DNA from 4 places in the Pseudoflavonifractor intestinihominis genome. Region 1 is predicted to be linked to each of the others. Evidence: riboswitches for the same ligand, from Rfam matches in the RefSeq annotation. Region 1 holds a riboswitch; each other region holds the start of a gene.

Evidence for each region. Region 1 has a riboswitch for cobalamin ahead of WMO64_RS01670 (homing endonuclease associated repeat-containing protein). Riboswitches for the same ligand answer to the same signal wherever they lie in the genome.
Region 2: it holds a riboswitch for cobalamin, as region 1 does, so the genes downstream of both, cbiD (cobalt-precorrin-5B (C(1))-methyltransferase CbiD) here and WMO64_RS01670 (homing endonuclease associated repeat-containing protein) in region 1, are expected to answer to the same signal.
Region 3: it holds a riboswitch for cobalamin, as region 1 does, so the genes downstream of both, WMO64_RS06125 (energy-coupling factor ABC transporter permease) here and WMO64_RS01670 (homing endonuclease associated repeat-containing protein) in region 1, are expected to answer to the same signal.
Region 4: it holds a riboswitch for cobalamin, as region 1 does, so the genes downstream of both, WMO64_RS06180 (ABC transporter ATP-binding protein) here and WMO64_RS01670 (homing endonuclease associated repeat-containing protein) in region 1, are expected to answer to the same signal.

What each region holds. Positions count from the first base shown of each region.
Region 1 is NZ_JBBMFK010000002.1:69,365-72,867, reverse strand. It holds gene WMO64_RS01675 (hypothetical protein) at 1-123, shown strand, start outside; cobalamin riboswitch at 855-1,079, shown strand; gene WMO64_RS01670 (homing endonuclease associated repeat-containing protein) at 1,172-2,140, shown strand; gene WMO64_RS01665 (ABC transporter substrate-binding protein) at 2,216-3,503, shown strand, end outside.
Region 2 is NZ_JBBMFK010000007.1:110,791-114,293, reverse strand. It holds gene WMO64_RS06050 (cobalt-precorrin 5A hydrolase) at 1-237, opposite strand, end outside; gene cobM (precorrin-4 C(11)-methyltransferase) at 234-992, opposite strand; gene cbiD (cobalt-precorrin-5B (C(1))-methyltransferase CbiD) at 1,015-2,163, opposite strand; cobalamin riboswitch at 2,251-2,431, opposite strand; gene deoC (deoxyribose-phosphate aldolase) at 2,742-3,431, opposite strand.
Region 3 is NZ_JBBMFK010000007.1:126,438-129,940, forward strand. It holds gene WMO64_RS06115 (precorrin-8X methylmutase) at 1-357, shown strand, start outside; gene WMO64_RS06120 (sirohydrochlorin cobaltochelatase) at 369-1,160, shown strand; cobalamin riboswitch at 1,145-1,333, shown strand; gene WMO64_RS06125 (energy-coupling factor ABC transporter permease) at 1,384-2,091, shown strand; gene WMO64_RS06130 (energy-coupling factor ABC transporter substrate-binding protein) at 2,105-2,407, shown strand; gene cbiQ (cobalt ECF transporter T component CbiQ) at 2,410-3,189, shown strand; gene WMO64_RS06140 (ATP-binding cassette domain-containing protein) at 3,186-3,503, shown strand, end outside.
Region 4 is NZ_JBBMFK010000007.1:136,677-140,179, reverse strand. It holds gene WMO64_RS06185 (SpoIIE family protein phosphatase) at 1-1,214, opposite strand, end outside; gene WMO64_RS06180 (ABC transporter ATP-binding protein) at 1,405-2,175, opposite strand; cobalamin riboswitch at 2,365-2,565, opposite strand; gene hemL (glutamate-1-semialdehyde 2,1-aminomutase) at 2,643-3,503, opposite strand, start outside.

The DNA.
Region 1 (3,503 bases):
TTGATGGACGAACTTGCCAAGGGACGGATGTCAGGCGAAGAGAAGGGCTGGCTTACATCGGAGGATCTAAGGAAGCATTTTAGATCTAAGGCAAATGATCCTAAGTTATCCGACGTTGAATAAAATAACGGATAAGGAACAGGCCCAGTTTACGCATCACTCAGAATAAACTTTCTGGGCGTCGGGTATAATCCACGTTGCCGCAGTCGGCGCCACAGTTCAACTATACCCAGGTCCGGATTACACCGGCGTATATCGCGGATCAATTTCAACTCCGCCTCCGTATGCTGGTTGGGGTGGCCTTGGGGCCGCCGGATGCTACACTTCCATCCCAGAGGGCCTTCCAGAAGTAGATGTACGACCGGCTCTTGTTGTATTTCCGGCTGGCGGGCCTGATGACGCATTTCTCTGTGTATTTCATCAGAGATTGCCGGTATGCCATGTCCTGTGTTATATCTTGCTCATGAAGAAAATGGCCCCCTTTCGTTAAGCTATTGTGTCGCAACTCAACTTTAATCGATGAGGCCGTATCCTTTATTCCTTTTTTATTCAGCTGTCCAACATATATTATACTCCTACACAAAATAAAAGATAAAAGGAAAACATGTAACCGCGCTTGCAATATGCAGACAAATGAAGTATAATGAACAAAACTAAATATGAGACAGATACGATGAGAAACTTGTTTCTGAACAGGTGCTCTTTATCACAAGCCGGTGGGAATCCGGCGCGGAAGACCGTATTCGTCGAAGGACGTCAGCCGGCAGTGATCGTACATGATTAGCACCTTTTGGAACTCGTAGCCTGTTTTATATCATTGCGGCCTTTCCAGAGGGGAAGGGCCGCTTTTTTCTTTGGACAATCCAGCTTTTTGTGGCCCCTCGGCAACAGAGGGGCTGAACAAGGGAATCGGGTGAGAATCCCGGACGGTAACCGCCGCTGTATGCGTGATGTCCGCTGCTCGTCACCAAACGTGAGCCATTGGGGACGTACCCTGAGAAGGCAGAGCATGTCGGCGAAGGCAGGAAGTTCCTGCCCCAAGCGCAAGTCAGAAGACCTACAAAAAGAGACTCCGCCAGGTACGGGACGCCGTGCCTGGCAGCTGCGCGCACAGAAAAACGGCTGTGGACATCATGTCCGCAGCCGTTTTTTGCGGAGAAGGGGAGCGTATATGGAGAAACACAATAGCATGGACGGGCGGAAGGCACGGCTGATGGACCTTTTCTTACAGGAGGGGCCCCTGAGCCCGGCGGAGGAGGCCCTGTGTGGGGGCTGGACCCTGGACAGGGAGGAGGGGGCGGAGCTCTGCGCCGCCTTCACCGATGAGGAGCTGCTGGGCCTGCTGCGGGAGACCGCAGAGCGGCTGGGGCACTCCCCGGCCCAGGGGGAGGTCCACTGGCTTCTGAAGGACTATCTCCGCAGCCGGTTCCGGAACTGGCCGGGCGCCCTGCGGGCCGCCGGTCTGAGCCGCGCCGCGGGACAGGGCGGACTCCCGCCGGAGCGGGCCGCCCAGCAGGAGCGGGAGGTCCGGCAGCTGCTGGACAAGGTGGCGGCGGCGGCCAAGGCCCTGGGGCGGCTCCCTCACCCGTCAGACCTGCCCGAAGTAGGGCGCCGGCTGAGCAAGCGTTACCAGACCTGGAATCAGGTGCTGGCCGCTGCCAGCGCGGACCAGGCCGTGGCCGCCGGCCTGCGGAAGTTTGACGACCTGAGCCCAGCGGACAGGCAGCAGCTGGACCGGCTGGGGGCGCTGGCCCAGAGGCTCAACCGGGCCCCCCTGCGCAGCGAGGTGGACCCGGAGCTGCGGAGTGCCCTGGTGCGCCGCTTTGGCTCCTGGCGGAACGCCCTCTACCAGATCGGCCTGGAGCCGGTACAGCGGATCACCCCCTTTGTCAACGCCCCCCTGACCAGGGGGCAGGACCGGGCCCGGGCCGCCCACAGGGGGGACCTCTACGACTGCCACTACCGGCTGCTGCGGCCGGACCGGGAGACGGCGGCGGACCTGGCCTTTCTCCGGCAGTTGGCCGACCGGCTGGGCCGCCCGCCCCGCCGCCGGGAGGTGCCCCCCGAGATCCGCAGGCGGCTGCAGGAGGCCTGCGGCTCCTGGTCCAACGCCCTGTTCCAGCTGGGACTGGAGGGGTAGCTTTATTCCGGGAACTCCGCACAGCTCCGCTGTGCGTTTCCATCCATATGATCGCTGAAGAAAGGGAGAGTATTGATGAAGAAAAAACCGCTGTTATCCGCACTGCTGGCCGCCGTGCTGGCCCTGTCTCTCACCGCCTGCGGCGGGACCTCCGCCCCCGCCGGGTCCGGGACCCCCGCCGGCTCCGAACCCCCCGCCGCCTCGGTGGACCAGACCCGGGAGATCGTCTTTGCCGCCTCCCGTGACCAGTGCCCCGGTGAGCAGGACGCCTACTACGCCTCCATGTCCCTGGGGGTATGGGAGCCCCTGATTACCAAGGACGAGCACGGCAAGCCCGCCCCCGCCCTGGCCACCGAATGGGAGCACAACGAGGACTCCACTGTGTGGACCTTCCACCTGCGGGAGGGGGTCACCTTTTCCAACGGCACCCCCTTCAACGCCGACATCGTGCTGGCCAACTTCGACCGCATGAAGAAGGGGCCCTTCGAGTCCTCCTTCTATGGCCTGAACATCGACACCATCTATCCCGGCCTGGTCTCCTATGAGAAGACCGACGACTACACCGTGGTGCTCACCCTCTCCGAGGGCCAGCCCCTGCTGGATTACACCATGGTCAACTACGGCTCTGCCATCTTTGAGCCCTCCTGCTTCGCTGAGGACGGCACCTTCAGCGGCTTCCCCATCGGCACCGGCCCCTATGTGGTGACGGAAAACGTGCTGGGCCAGTACTGCGTGATTGAGCGCAACGACAACTACTGGGGCACCCCCGGCATCGCCCAGACCTTCCGCTTCAAAGTCATCCCCGACGCCGAGACCCGCTATACCGCCCTGCGGGCCGGTGAGGTCCAGGGCCTGTGCGATCTGGGCGCCATCTCGCCCGCCCAGGCCGCGGAGATCGACGGCGACCTGGCCTACAACGTCTCCGTGGGCGATTCCGGCATCACCCACTTCCTCAACGTCAACGGCGGGGCCTTCCCCTTCAACGACGTGCAGATGCGGGAGGGCCTGTCCCTGCTGCTGGACCGACAGACCATCATCGACAGCTTCTACAACGGCTACGGCATCGCCGCCGGAGGCTTCCTGAACTACACCTCCCCCTTCTATGAGGAGCAGCCTGTCCAACACGACCCGGAGAAGGGGGCCCAGCTCATCCGCGAGGTGGTGGGGGACCAGGCGGTGGAGCTGCGGTTCCTGCTGCCCGGCGTGGACGCCAACCGCTACCCCTATCAGGAGGAGGCCGAATACATCCAGGCCCTGCTGGAGAACATCGAGGGCACCAACATCAAGGTCAATATCCAGCAGATGGACTGGGGCCCCTGCAAGGACGAGATGAAGGCGGGCAACTACAGCATGTGCCTGAAAA
Region 2 (3,503 bases), on a different contig from region 1:
GGGCGCGATGGCCCGGACAGCGATGCCGCAGGCCCCCACAAAGATCAGGCCGTCCGCCCGGGCAAACTCCCGGGCCGTCCAGTCCGCCAGGCTGTCCATGGCGGGCAGGTCCAGCGCCGGGGCCAGTCGGGCGGGGACGGACAGGGAGCAATCCTCCCCCTCCGCCGCCAGGGCCGCCGCCAGCCGCTTCCCCAGCGCCGCCCCACGGGCGGTGAAGGCGGCCATGGCCAGCTTCATCCCTCGGTCCCCTTCCGGCAGCCGTGGGTGAAGGTGGGGTCGTAGAGCTTGGAGCGCTCGTACTCGGTGCCCAGGAAGCCGCCCACGGTGATGAGGGCGGTCTTGGTGACGTGGTTGTCCCTGGCGGTCTGGGCCAGGGTGGATACGGTGCAGCGGTACACCCTCTGGTCGGGCCAGGTGGCCTTGTACACAATGGCCGCCGGGGTGTCGGGGGCATAGCCGCCCTTCATCAACTCCTTCTCCACATCCTCCAGCAGGCCGGTGGACAGGAAGAGCACCATGGTGCAGCCGTGGGAGGCCATCTTGGCCAAAGCCTCGCCCTCGGGTACGGGCGTGCGGCCCGCCATGCGGGTGATGATAACGGACTGCGATACATCTGGCAGAGTATACTCCGCGTTGAGGGCCGCGGCGGCGCCGGAGAAGGAGGACACGCCGGGGGTCACGTCGTAGGACACGCCCATCTTGTCCAGCTCATCCATCTGCTCCCGGATGGCGCCGTAGAGGGAGGGGTCGCCGGTGTGGAGCCGGACGGTGGTCTTGCCCTCCCGCTCGGCCTGCTCCATGACGGCGAGCACTTCCTCCAGGGTCATGGACGCGCTGTCGTACACGGCGCAGCCCTCCTTGCGGCCCTCCAGCAGGGCCGGGTTCACCAGGGAACCGGCATAGATGATCACGTCGGCCTCAGCCAGCAGCCGGGCGCCCCGCAGGGTGATGAGATCAGGTGCGCCGGGACCGGCGCCGATAAAGTGTACCATATCAGTGAGCCTCCGTTTTTTGTTATCTATCATGTTCCGCCCGGTGGCGCGCCAGCAGCCGCGCCGCACCGGGGGTCTGTCCCAAAATGCCAAACCGGTTGGAGAAGAAGAGAGCCTCGATCTCCATGTCCGCCCCCGCCCGGGCCTTGAGCCGCCTGTCCAGAGCTGCCGACAGGGAGGCCATCACGTCCTCCTTCAGGCCGGCCGCCTCCAGCAGCGCCACCCCACCGTCGGTGGTGGGGGCGTCAAAGACCCGCTCCACCAGGGCCCGGTCCCCGCCGCACAGGGCGGTGTGGGCGGCCATGGTCTCTCCCCGGCCGTCGGCGGTGCGGGAATGGGTGTTCATGATGCCCGCCGCCACCTTCACCAGTTTGCCCAGGTGGCCCACCAGCAGCAGGGACCGGAACCCCAGCCCCCGGGCGTGGTCGATGGCCTCGCCCACGTAGTTGCTGCACAGGGCCCATCGGTCCAGGCTCAGCCCCAGCACGTCCCGGGCAAAGTCCTCACCGTAGTTGCCGGGGGTGACCAGCACGTCCTCCGCCCCGCCGGAGCGCACCAGGTCCAGCTCCAGGTGGACCGAGCGGATGAGGGCCTCCTCGCTCATGGGCCGGACGATGCCGCTGGTGCCCAGGATGGAGATGCCCCCCTGGATGCCCAGCCGGGGGTTGAAGGTGCCGCCAGCCAGCCGCTGGCCCTCGGGTGCGGAGATGATGACCCGCACTCCGCCGGTCCCGCCCCACTCCTTCAGCACATCCTCGGCCTGCTCCCGGATCATCCGCCGGGGTGTGGAGTTGATGGCCGCCGCGCCCACAGGCTGGTCCAGGCCGGGCCTGGTCACCCGGCCCACGCCCTCGCCGCCGTCGATCTCCACGCCGGGCGCGTCCGTCCGCTCCACCCGGGCGCAGATCAGGGTGCCGTCGGTGATATCCGGATCGTCGCCCCCGTCCTTGCGCACGGCGCAGGACGCCCAGTCCGGCCCGGCGGAGAGCTCCAGCAGCTCGGCCTCCACCGGGATGCCCGCCGGGGTGTCCAGCCGGACGGCGCTCAGCCGCCGCCCCAGGAGCAGCAGCTCCGCCGCGCCCCGGACCGCCGCAGCCGCGCAGGTGCCGGTGGTATAGCCGCAGCGCAGCTTTTTGTCCCCCACATCGATATAGTGTTCCAGCTTTGCCATAGCGCCTCCCGGTCTGGCAACAAAGAAACGGGCCCTTTCCAATGGAAAGGGCCCGCGTTTTACGTATGCCAGTACCCTCCACCTCAGAGTACGTACCGAACTGCGGCAGGTCTCCTGGCTTGCGCTTCACCCTCCAGCGTCCCTTCTCGGCTATGCCAATGGACTGACGCTCTCGTCCGCGCTTACAGTAGAGGTAAGACTGCGCCGGAGTTTCACCGGTCTTCCCTGTTAGGCGGCTTTATGCCGCACCGCATCCGCACTGTTCTATTCAACTCGCTCCAAAATCCGCCCGATCAGGCAGACTAAGGCGGGGACAGGAGACCATTTGAAAGAAAAAACCGTCTTGGCTTTCATCCTTCTCAACAAAATTCTCTCCGGCCCTCACTGGTTTTTTAGCATATCATAAACGCTCCTGCAGCGCAAGACCATCCGCTCTTTTTACCAAAGATCCTCCTTTTTTTACCACGGACCACATTCTCTTCTCTGCCAAGGAGGCGGAGATGCCGCTTTCGGCGAAAAGGCGGGAAAGCCGCGCTTTTACGGCTTTCCCGCCCCAATGACGTTCTTATGCGCTTTTCTCAGTAACCGGCGCCCGTGGCGCTCTCCGTACCCGCAGGACCGGCGATGATCTTGATGCCCGCACTGGCGCCCAGGCGGTTGGCGCCGGCCTCGATCATGGCCACCGCGTCCTCATAGGTGCGGATGCCGCCGGAGGCCTTCACGCCCATATCGGGGCCCACGGTCTCCCGCATGAGGCGCACGTCCTCCACGGTGGCGCCGCCCTTGGAGTAGCCGGTGGAGGTCTTGACAAAGGCCGCGCCCGCCTTCTTGCTGATCTTGCAGGCCTCCACCTTCTCCTCGTCGGTGAGCAGGCAGGTCTCCAGGATCACCTTCACGGCCGCCTTGCCGCCCGTGGCCTCCACCACGCCGGCGATGTCCCGCTCCACCAGGGCCCAGTCGCCCGACTTGATGGCGCCCACGTTGATGACCATGTCCACCTCACGGGCGCCGTTGGCCACCGCGTCCCGGGCCTCGAAGGCCTTGGCCTCGGGGGTCTGGGTGCCGAAGGGGAAGCCGATGACGCAGCAGGGGGTCACGCCGCTGCCTGCCAGCTGCCCGGCCACATAGTGGATGTAGGACGGATTGACGCACACGCTGGCAAAGTGGTGCTCTTTGGCCTCGTCGCACACCTTCTTGATGTCCGCCACGGAGGCCTCCGGCTTGAGGAGGGTGTGGTCGATGTAGGCGGCGAGGGACGCGGGGTCCAGGTTGCTGTGCTTGTTCATTTCCACTGCCATTCATTCCTTTCCTGCGACGAAATACCCGCCGCGCCCTGTCTC
Region 3 (3,503 bases), on a different contig from region 1:
GCGGTGTGCTTCATGTCCGACCCGGAGGTGGCCGCCGAGGCCAAGGCCAGGGGGGAGACCCGTGCCACCGTGTCCATGGAGCGGGCGGCTGCGCTGGAGGGGCCCCTGGTGTTCGCCATCGGCAACGCCCCCACCGCCCTGGTGCGGCTGTGCCAGCTCATTGACGAGGGCAAGGTGAGCCCCGCTCTGGTCATCGGCGTGCCTGTGGGCTTTGTGAACGTGGTGGAGTCCAAGGAGCTGATGCTCACCATGGATACGCCCCACATCGTGGCCCGGGGCCGGAAGGGCGGCAGCAACGTGGCCGCCGCCATCTGCAACGCCATTCTCTACCAGGCCTCCGGCAACGCCCGGGAGTGAGGAGGACATCCATGGACAAGAAAGCCATTCTGGCCGTCTCCTTCGGCACCAGCTACCACGACACCCTGGAGCGGACCATCGGGGCCATTGAGCAGGAGCTGGCCGCCGTGTTTCCCGACCGGATGTTCCTCCGGGCCTTTACCAGCGGCATGATCTGCCGTAAACTGAAGGAGCGGGACGGCATCGTCATCCCCAGCCCCGCCCAGGCTCTGGAGCAGCTGCTGAACGAGGGAGTGACCGACGTGGTCATCCAGCCCACCCACGTCATCAACGGCGCGGAGTACGACAAGCTCATGGCCCAGGCGGCCCCGTTCCGGGACAAATTTGCCGGGCTGACCGTGGGTGTGCCCCTGCTCACCTCCATAGAGGACTATGAGGCGGTGGCTGAGGCCATTCTGGAGCAGCTGCCCGAGCAGCAGCCGGACACCGCCCAGGTGTTCATGGGCCACGGCACCGAGCACTATGTGAACCCGTCCTACACCCAGCTGGAGTACCTCTTCCACGACATGGGCCGGAAGGATATCGTCATCGGCACGGTGGAGGGCTATCCCGGCCTGGAGCAGGTGCTGCGGCGGCTCTCCGAACGGCCCGAGGTGAAGAAAGCCCAGCTGCACCCCCTGATGGTGGTGGCGGGCGACCACGCCCGCAACGACCTGGCCGGTGAGGAACCCGACTCCTGGAAGAGCGCCCTGGAGGGCGCGGGCTATCAGGTGGAATGTGACCTGCGGGGTCTGGGGGAGTTCCCCGGCATCCAGCGGCTGTTTGCCGAACACGCCCGACAGGCGGCAGACAATCGGGAGTGATTCCGTTCATATAGATGGAAGCGTGGGCCGGAAGAGGGAAGTCGGGTGAGAATCCCGCGCAGTCCCGCTGCCGTAAGAGAGGAGCCGCCGGACAGAACGTCACTGGGTGCGCCCGGGAAGGCGTCCGGAGGCAGAGAGGCTCAAGCCGGAAAACCTGGCCGGCCCCAAATCACCCACCTACGGATGATAGGAAAGGATGAAAAACCGTATGAAATCATGTACAATGAACCGCTGTATCAGGACAGGCGCTGTCCTGGCCGTGCTGCTGGCCGCCCTCACCGTGGGGGCCTCCGCCATGCACATCGCCGAGGGCTACCTGCCGGTGGGCTGGGCCATCGCCTGGGGCGTGGTGTGCGTCCCCTTTGTGGCCGCCGGCCTCATCTCCATCAAAAAGAAGATCGAGCAGGCCCCCAGAACCAAGATTCTGCTGGCCATGTGCGGGGCCTTTGCCTTTGTGCTCTCGGCCCTGAAGCTGCCCTCCTTCAGCGGCTCCTGCTCCCACCCCACCGGCGTGGGCCTGGGCGCCATTCTCTTCGGGCCTGTGGCCATGACTGTGCTGGGCCTCATCGTGCTGCTGTTCCAGGCCCTGCTGCTGGCCCATGGCGGCCTGACCACTCTGGGCGCCAACACCTTCTCCATGGCAGTGGCCGGTCCCATCGTGTCCTGGGCGGTGTATAAGCTGCTGCGCAAGGTGGGCGCCCCCGCCGCCGTGGCGGTCTTTGCCGCCGCCGCCCTGGGGGATCTGCTGACCTACGTGGTCACCTCCATCCAGCTGGCCCTGGCCACCGGAGACGGTATGCTCAAGTTCCTCACCATCTTTGCCGTCACCCAGATCCCCCTGGCCATCGCTGAGGGACTGCTGACCGTGGTGGTGTTCAACGTGCTGGAGAAGTACAGCAAGAACGAGCTCCAGGCGCTCCGTGTGGTGTAAGGAGGGGAATGAGATGAAGGTTTGGCAGAAAAATCTGATTTTGGTTGTCCTGGCCGTGCTGCTGGCGGCCATTCCCCTGTGGCTCCTGCCCAACGCCGAGTTCGGCGGCGCCGACGACCAGGCCGAGGAGGCCATCCAGGAGATCAATCCCGACTACGAGCCCTGGTTTGAGCCCATTCTGGAGCCTGCCAGCGGCGAGGTGGAGTCCCTGCTCTTTGCCCTTCAGGCGGCCATCGGCGCCGGCGTGGTGGGCTTTGTGCTGGGCCGAATCACCAAGCGGCCCGGCGACGGGAAAAAGAACGAGGAGGCAAACTGACCATGGGAACCGACCGTTACGCCTATCAGTCCCGCATGCGGCGGGTGTCCCCCATGCCCAAGCTGCTGCTGACTGCGGTGAGCCTGGTGCTCTGCCTGTGCTGCGACAGCATTGCGGTGGGGCTGGCCACCCTGGTGGGCATGGGCGTGCTGACATGGCTGCTGGGCGGACTGTCGCCCCGGGTCTATCTCCACTTTCTGAAGATCCCCCTGGCATTTCTGCTGATTGGCAGCATTACCGTTCTGATTCACAGCTACCCGGCAGGGGCCGCCGTTCTGGCGGCGGTCCCCGTGGGCAGCCGCATGTGGGGCTTTGACGCCGCCGCCCTCCGCCAGGCGTCCACCCTGTTCTGCAAGGCCATGGGTGCGGTGGCGTGCATGTACTTTCTCACTTTAAACACCCCGGTCACCGACGTGACCATGGCCATGGAGAAGCTCCACGTGCCCAAGCTGCTGGTGGAGCTGATGGAGCTCATCTACCGCTTTATCTTTGTGCTGGCCGAGACGGCCTCCAACATCCGCATCGCCCAGGAGTCCCGGCTGGGCTACCAGGGCGTGCGCCGGTCCATCTCCTCCCTGGGGACACTGATCTCCATGGTGTTCCTGCGGGCCTGGCGGAAGGCGGACCGGGTATATACCGCCCTGGAGTCCCGGGGCTATACCAACCATCTGACCACCCTGTCCAGCGGCTACCGGGCGGGGCGCTGGCTCTATCCCGCCACGGCGGGGGTGGCCCTGGGGCAGATTTTGGTGCTGTATTTGGAGAGGAGTGTGGGAGGATGAACGCCGCCATTGAGGCCAGGGACCTGTGCTACACCTACGAGGACGGCACCGTAGCCCTGGATCACATCTCCCTCAAGGCCCAGAAGGGGAAGATTACCGGCATCCTGGGGGCCAACGGCGCGGGCAAGTCCACCCTGTTTCTCAATCTGAACGGGGTGCTCAGCCCCGCCTCCGGCCAGGTGTTGCTGGACGGGGAGCCGGTCCGCCGGGACCGGAAGGGCATCACAGAGCTGCGCCGCCGGGTGGGCATTGTGTTCCAGGACCCGGACGACCAGCTCTTTTCCGCCGACGTGTACCGGGACATCTCCTTCGGC
Region 4 (3,503 bases), on a different contig from region 1:
TTGAAGGTGGTCACATAGTCCCGCTGCCAGCAGGCCGACTGGAGCGCGCACTTGCGGCACACCCGGTTGGCCGCCCGGTCGAAAATGGCGGCGGAGTCGTTGTCGTTGGGCGTCCCGCCGTTCAGGCTCTGCCGCAGGGACTCCTGCAGGGACCGGAAGGCCCCCGCCGCCCCGTCCAGCCGGTCCCGCAGGTACTCCTGGGCCTTGGCCGTGGTGTCCCGCCGCCGCTCGGACACCGACAGGGCCGCCGCCCACCGGAAGGCCCGCTGGGGCAGCATCAGGAAGAGGACCGAGGCAATAAAGACCTCGTAGAGGATGGCGATCTGAAAACCGTTGTCCCAGGTCCACAGCACCGCCACCGCGTTGGCAATAACGTAGGCCAGGGCGGCGAAGAGCTTGCCCTGCCGCCGGAACACGCCGGTGATGAGCCCGGCAAAGCCGAAGGCCATGCTGCAAAAGGGCGCGCCGCCGGAGGCCACGTCCATGGCCAGCCCTGCCGCCACGCCCGCCGCCGCTCCCACGCCGATGCCGCACTGATACCCCGCCACCATCACTGCCAGGGCGGCGGAAAACCGGCCCAGGGAGATGGTGCCGTCAAAGAGGGTGATCTTGCTCAGGGTGATGAGCACGGTGCCGCCCAGGATGAGAAAGCTCACCAGCTGCCGCACGGTCAGCTCGCCGCCCTCCTCCTTCCGCTTCCAGGGGGAAAAGGCCAGACGGTAGAAGTAGACCGCCCCGGCGGTGAGGATGAGCTCGGTGGCGAAAAAGATGGTGTCCACCGTCAGCCAGCCCCGCTTGGACAGGTACACAAAGCCGGTGACAAAGTTCATGGCCGCCGACACGGCGGGCATGAACCAGGTCCAGCGGTAGGCCTTCACGTCATAGAAGGCGAAGGACACGGAGAAGATCAGGATGGCCGCCGCCACATACCGCAGTCCCTGGGTAAAGCCCTGAAAGGAGAGGTACCCGAAGCAGGCCCCCAGCAGGGCGGAGAAGCCGTCCAGCCCGGAGCCGGAGGCCCCCACCATGGCCAGCCCGAAAGGTGCGCTGCCGCCGAAGATCTCCGCCCCCGACAGCATGGCCCCCAGCAGGAACCGGATCGCGCACTCCGCCGTGCGCACCAGCGCCGGGGCACGGAGCACCAGACGGCCTGTGTCCCGCATCTCCTCCCTGGCCCGGGCGGCCCGGGTCTTCAGCTTTTCCTTCGTCGCCATGTTCCGCACGTCTCCTTTTTCCTCCCGGCTTGTCCCACCGGGAGGTGCATCGGAGACAGTATAATCCATTATATGGAAAAACTTAGTCGGAATCAGACGCGCCTTCAAAGAATCAAAGTACAAAAAAGCGCCGTTCTCCCCATTATATCTATAGAAAGCGGCGCTTTCTGTCACAAATTCCTGGAAATTCTCAGCGCCGTCCCAAAGGCCGGAAGAGAATGTGGAGCACGCCGTCACGGTCAGCGAGCGCCTGAGCGTCCACCTGGTAGACCGCGCGGATCACCTCCTCGGTGAGCACCTCCCGGGGCGTCCCTTCCGCCACCACCCGGCCGTCCTTGACCGCGTACAGCCTGTCGCAGTACATGGCGGCAATGTTCAGATCTTGAATGGCGGCCAGCACCGTCTTTCCCAGGCCCTTCACCAGGTCCATCAGCTCCATCTGGCGCCTGACGTCCAGGCGGCCGGTGGGCTCGTCCAGCAACAGGCAGGGGGTCTGCTGGGCCAGGGCGCGGGCCAGGATGATCCGCTGCTGCTCTCCCCCGGACAGGGTGGAGAACCTGCGCTCCTCACATCCCGCCATACCCACGGCGGCGATGGCCTCCCGGACGATGGGGCCGTCCTCCCCGGCGTCTTTTCGGAGAAATCCCCCGCGGAGCCCGCGGCCCATGGAAACCACCTCCCCCACCGTGAAGTCAAAGCTGCATCCGTCGTTCCGGGCCACCACGCCCAACTTCCGGGCCCACTCCCGGGGAGGCCAGTCCGCCGCCGGCCGTCCGTCCAGGTACACCGCCCCGGCGGCGGGCGTGAGGATCTGGCCGATGCAGCGGAGCAGAGCGCTTTTTCCGCTGCCGTTGGGGCCGATGATGCCCACAAACTGGCCGTCCTCCGCCGTGATGTCCAGGCCCCTCAGGATTTCCCTTCCCCCCAGCTGGACCCGCAGGTCCTGCGCCGTAATCTTCATCCTTCCCACCTCCAAAGCCGTAGTTTCTGTACGCGGGCCCATAAAACAGCCCCACGACCTCCGCCCGCTCCCCTGCCGCCAAATGCCCGAGAAACAAAGACGCCTGCTTTTTCAAAAAGCAGGCGTCTTTGTTTTGGACAAGGTCCCCCCTTGTCCAAAGCTCAGACGGGTTACTTTCTGCGGAAGATCCCCCATCGTTCCTATCAAGCAGGTTTCCTGGCTTACGGCTCCTCACGTCCCGCGCCTTCTCGCCGGCATACGCCCGGCAATGGCCTGGGAGATCTCCTCCCCGCGGTCTGCTCCCCGAATACAGTGACCGGATCGCTCGGGATTCTCACCCGATTCCCTTTCACCTCATCCATGATGAGCACTTGATAAGTACACAGTATTCCATTATCCGGGCAAAATCCCCGGCTCTCATTCCATACAGGTTCCCCTGACTATTCTCCCCTGTCCGGGGAAAGGACTCAGGCCAGGCTGCCCAGCACGGCCCCGGCGGCCTCCAGCGTGCGGCTCAGGTCCTCATGGCTGTGGGCGGCAGAGACGAACATGGCCTCGAACTGGGCGGGGGCCAGATAGATGCCCCGCTCCAGCATGCCGGCGAAATACCGGGCGTACATGGCCACGTCGCTGCCCTTGGCGTCGGTAAAGCTGTTCACGTCGGTAGGGGTGAAGAAGGGGGCCAGCAGGGAGCCCACCTGGTTGATATGCACCGGCGCGCCGGTGCGCTCCGCCGCCTCCCGCAGGCCGCCGGCCAGCAGAGCGGCGTAGTCCCCGATCTGGGTATACACCTCCGGGTGGTCCTTCAGATAGCGCAGCTGGGCCAGGCCCGCGGCCATGGCCACCGGGTTGCCGCTGAGGGTGCCCGCCTGGTAGACCGGGCCGCAGGGGGCCACCTGCTCCATCATCTGCCGGCTGGCGCAGTAGGCGCCCACGGGCATGCCGCCGCCGATGATCTTGCCGAAGGTGACAATGTCCGCCTTCACGCCGTAGTAGGCCTGGGCGCCGCCCAGGGCCAGGCGGAAGCCGGTGATGACCTCGTCAAAGATGAGCAGAGCGCCGTACTTGTCGCACAGGGTCCGCAGGCCCTCCAGGAAGCCGGGGGCGGGGCCCACCACGCCCATGTTGGCGGCCACAGGCTCCACGATGACGGCGGCCACCTGGCCGGGGTTCTGCTCCAGCAGGGTCTCCACGCTCTTCAGGTCGTTGAACTGGGCGGTGAGGGTGTCCTGCACCACCACCTCCGGCACACCCGCGGAGGTGGGATGTCCCCCCGCCAGGGCGGAGGAGCCGGCCCCCACCAGAAGGCAGTCGGAATGGCCGTGGTA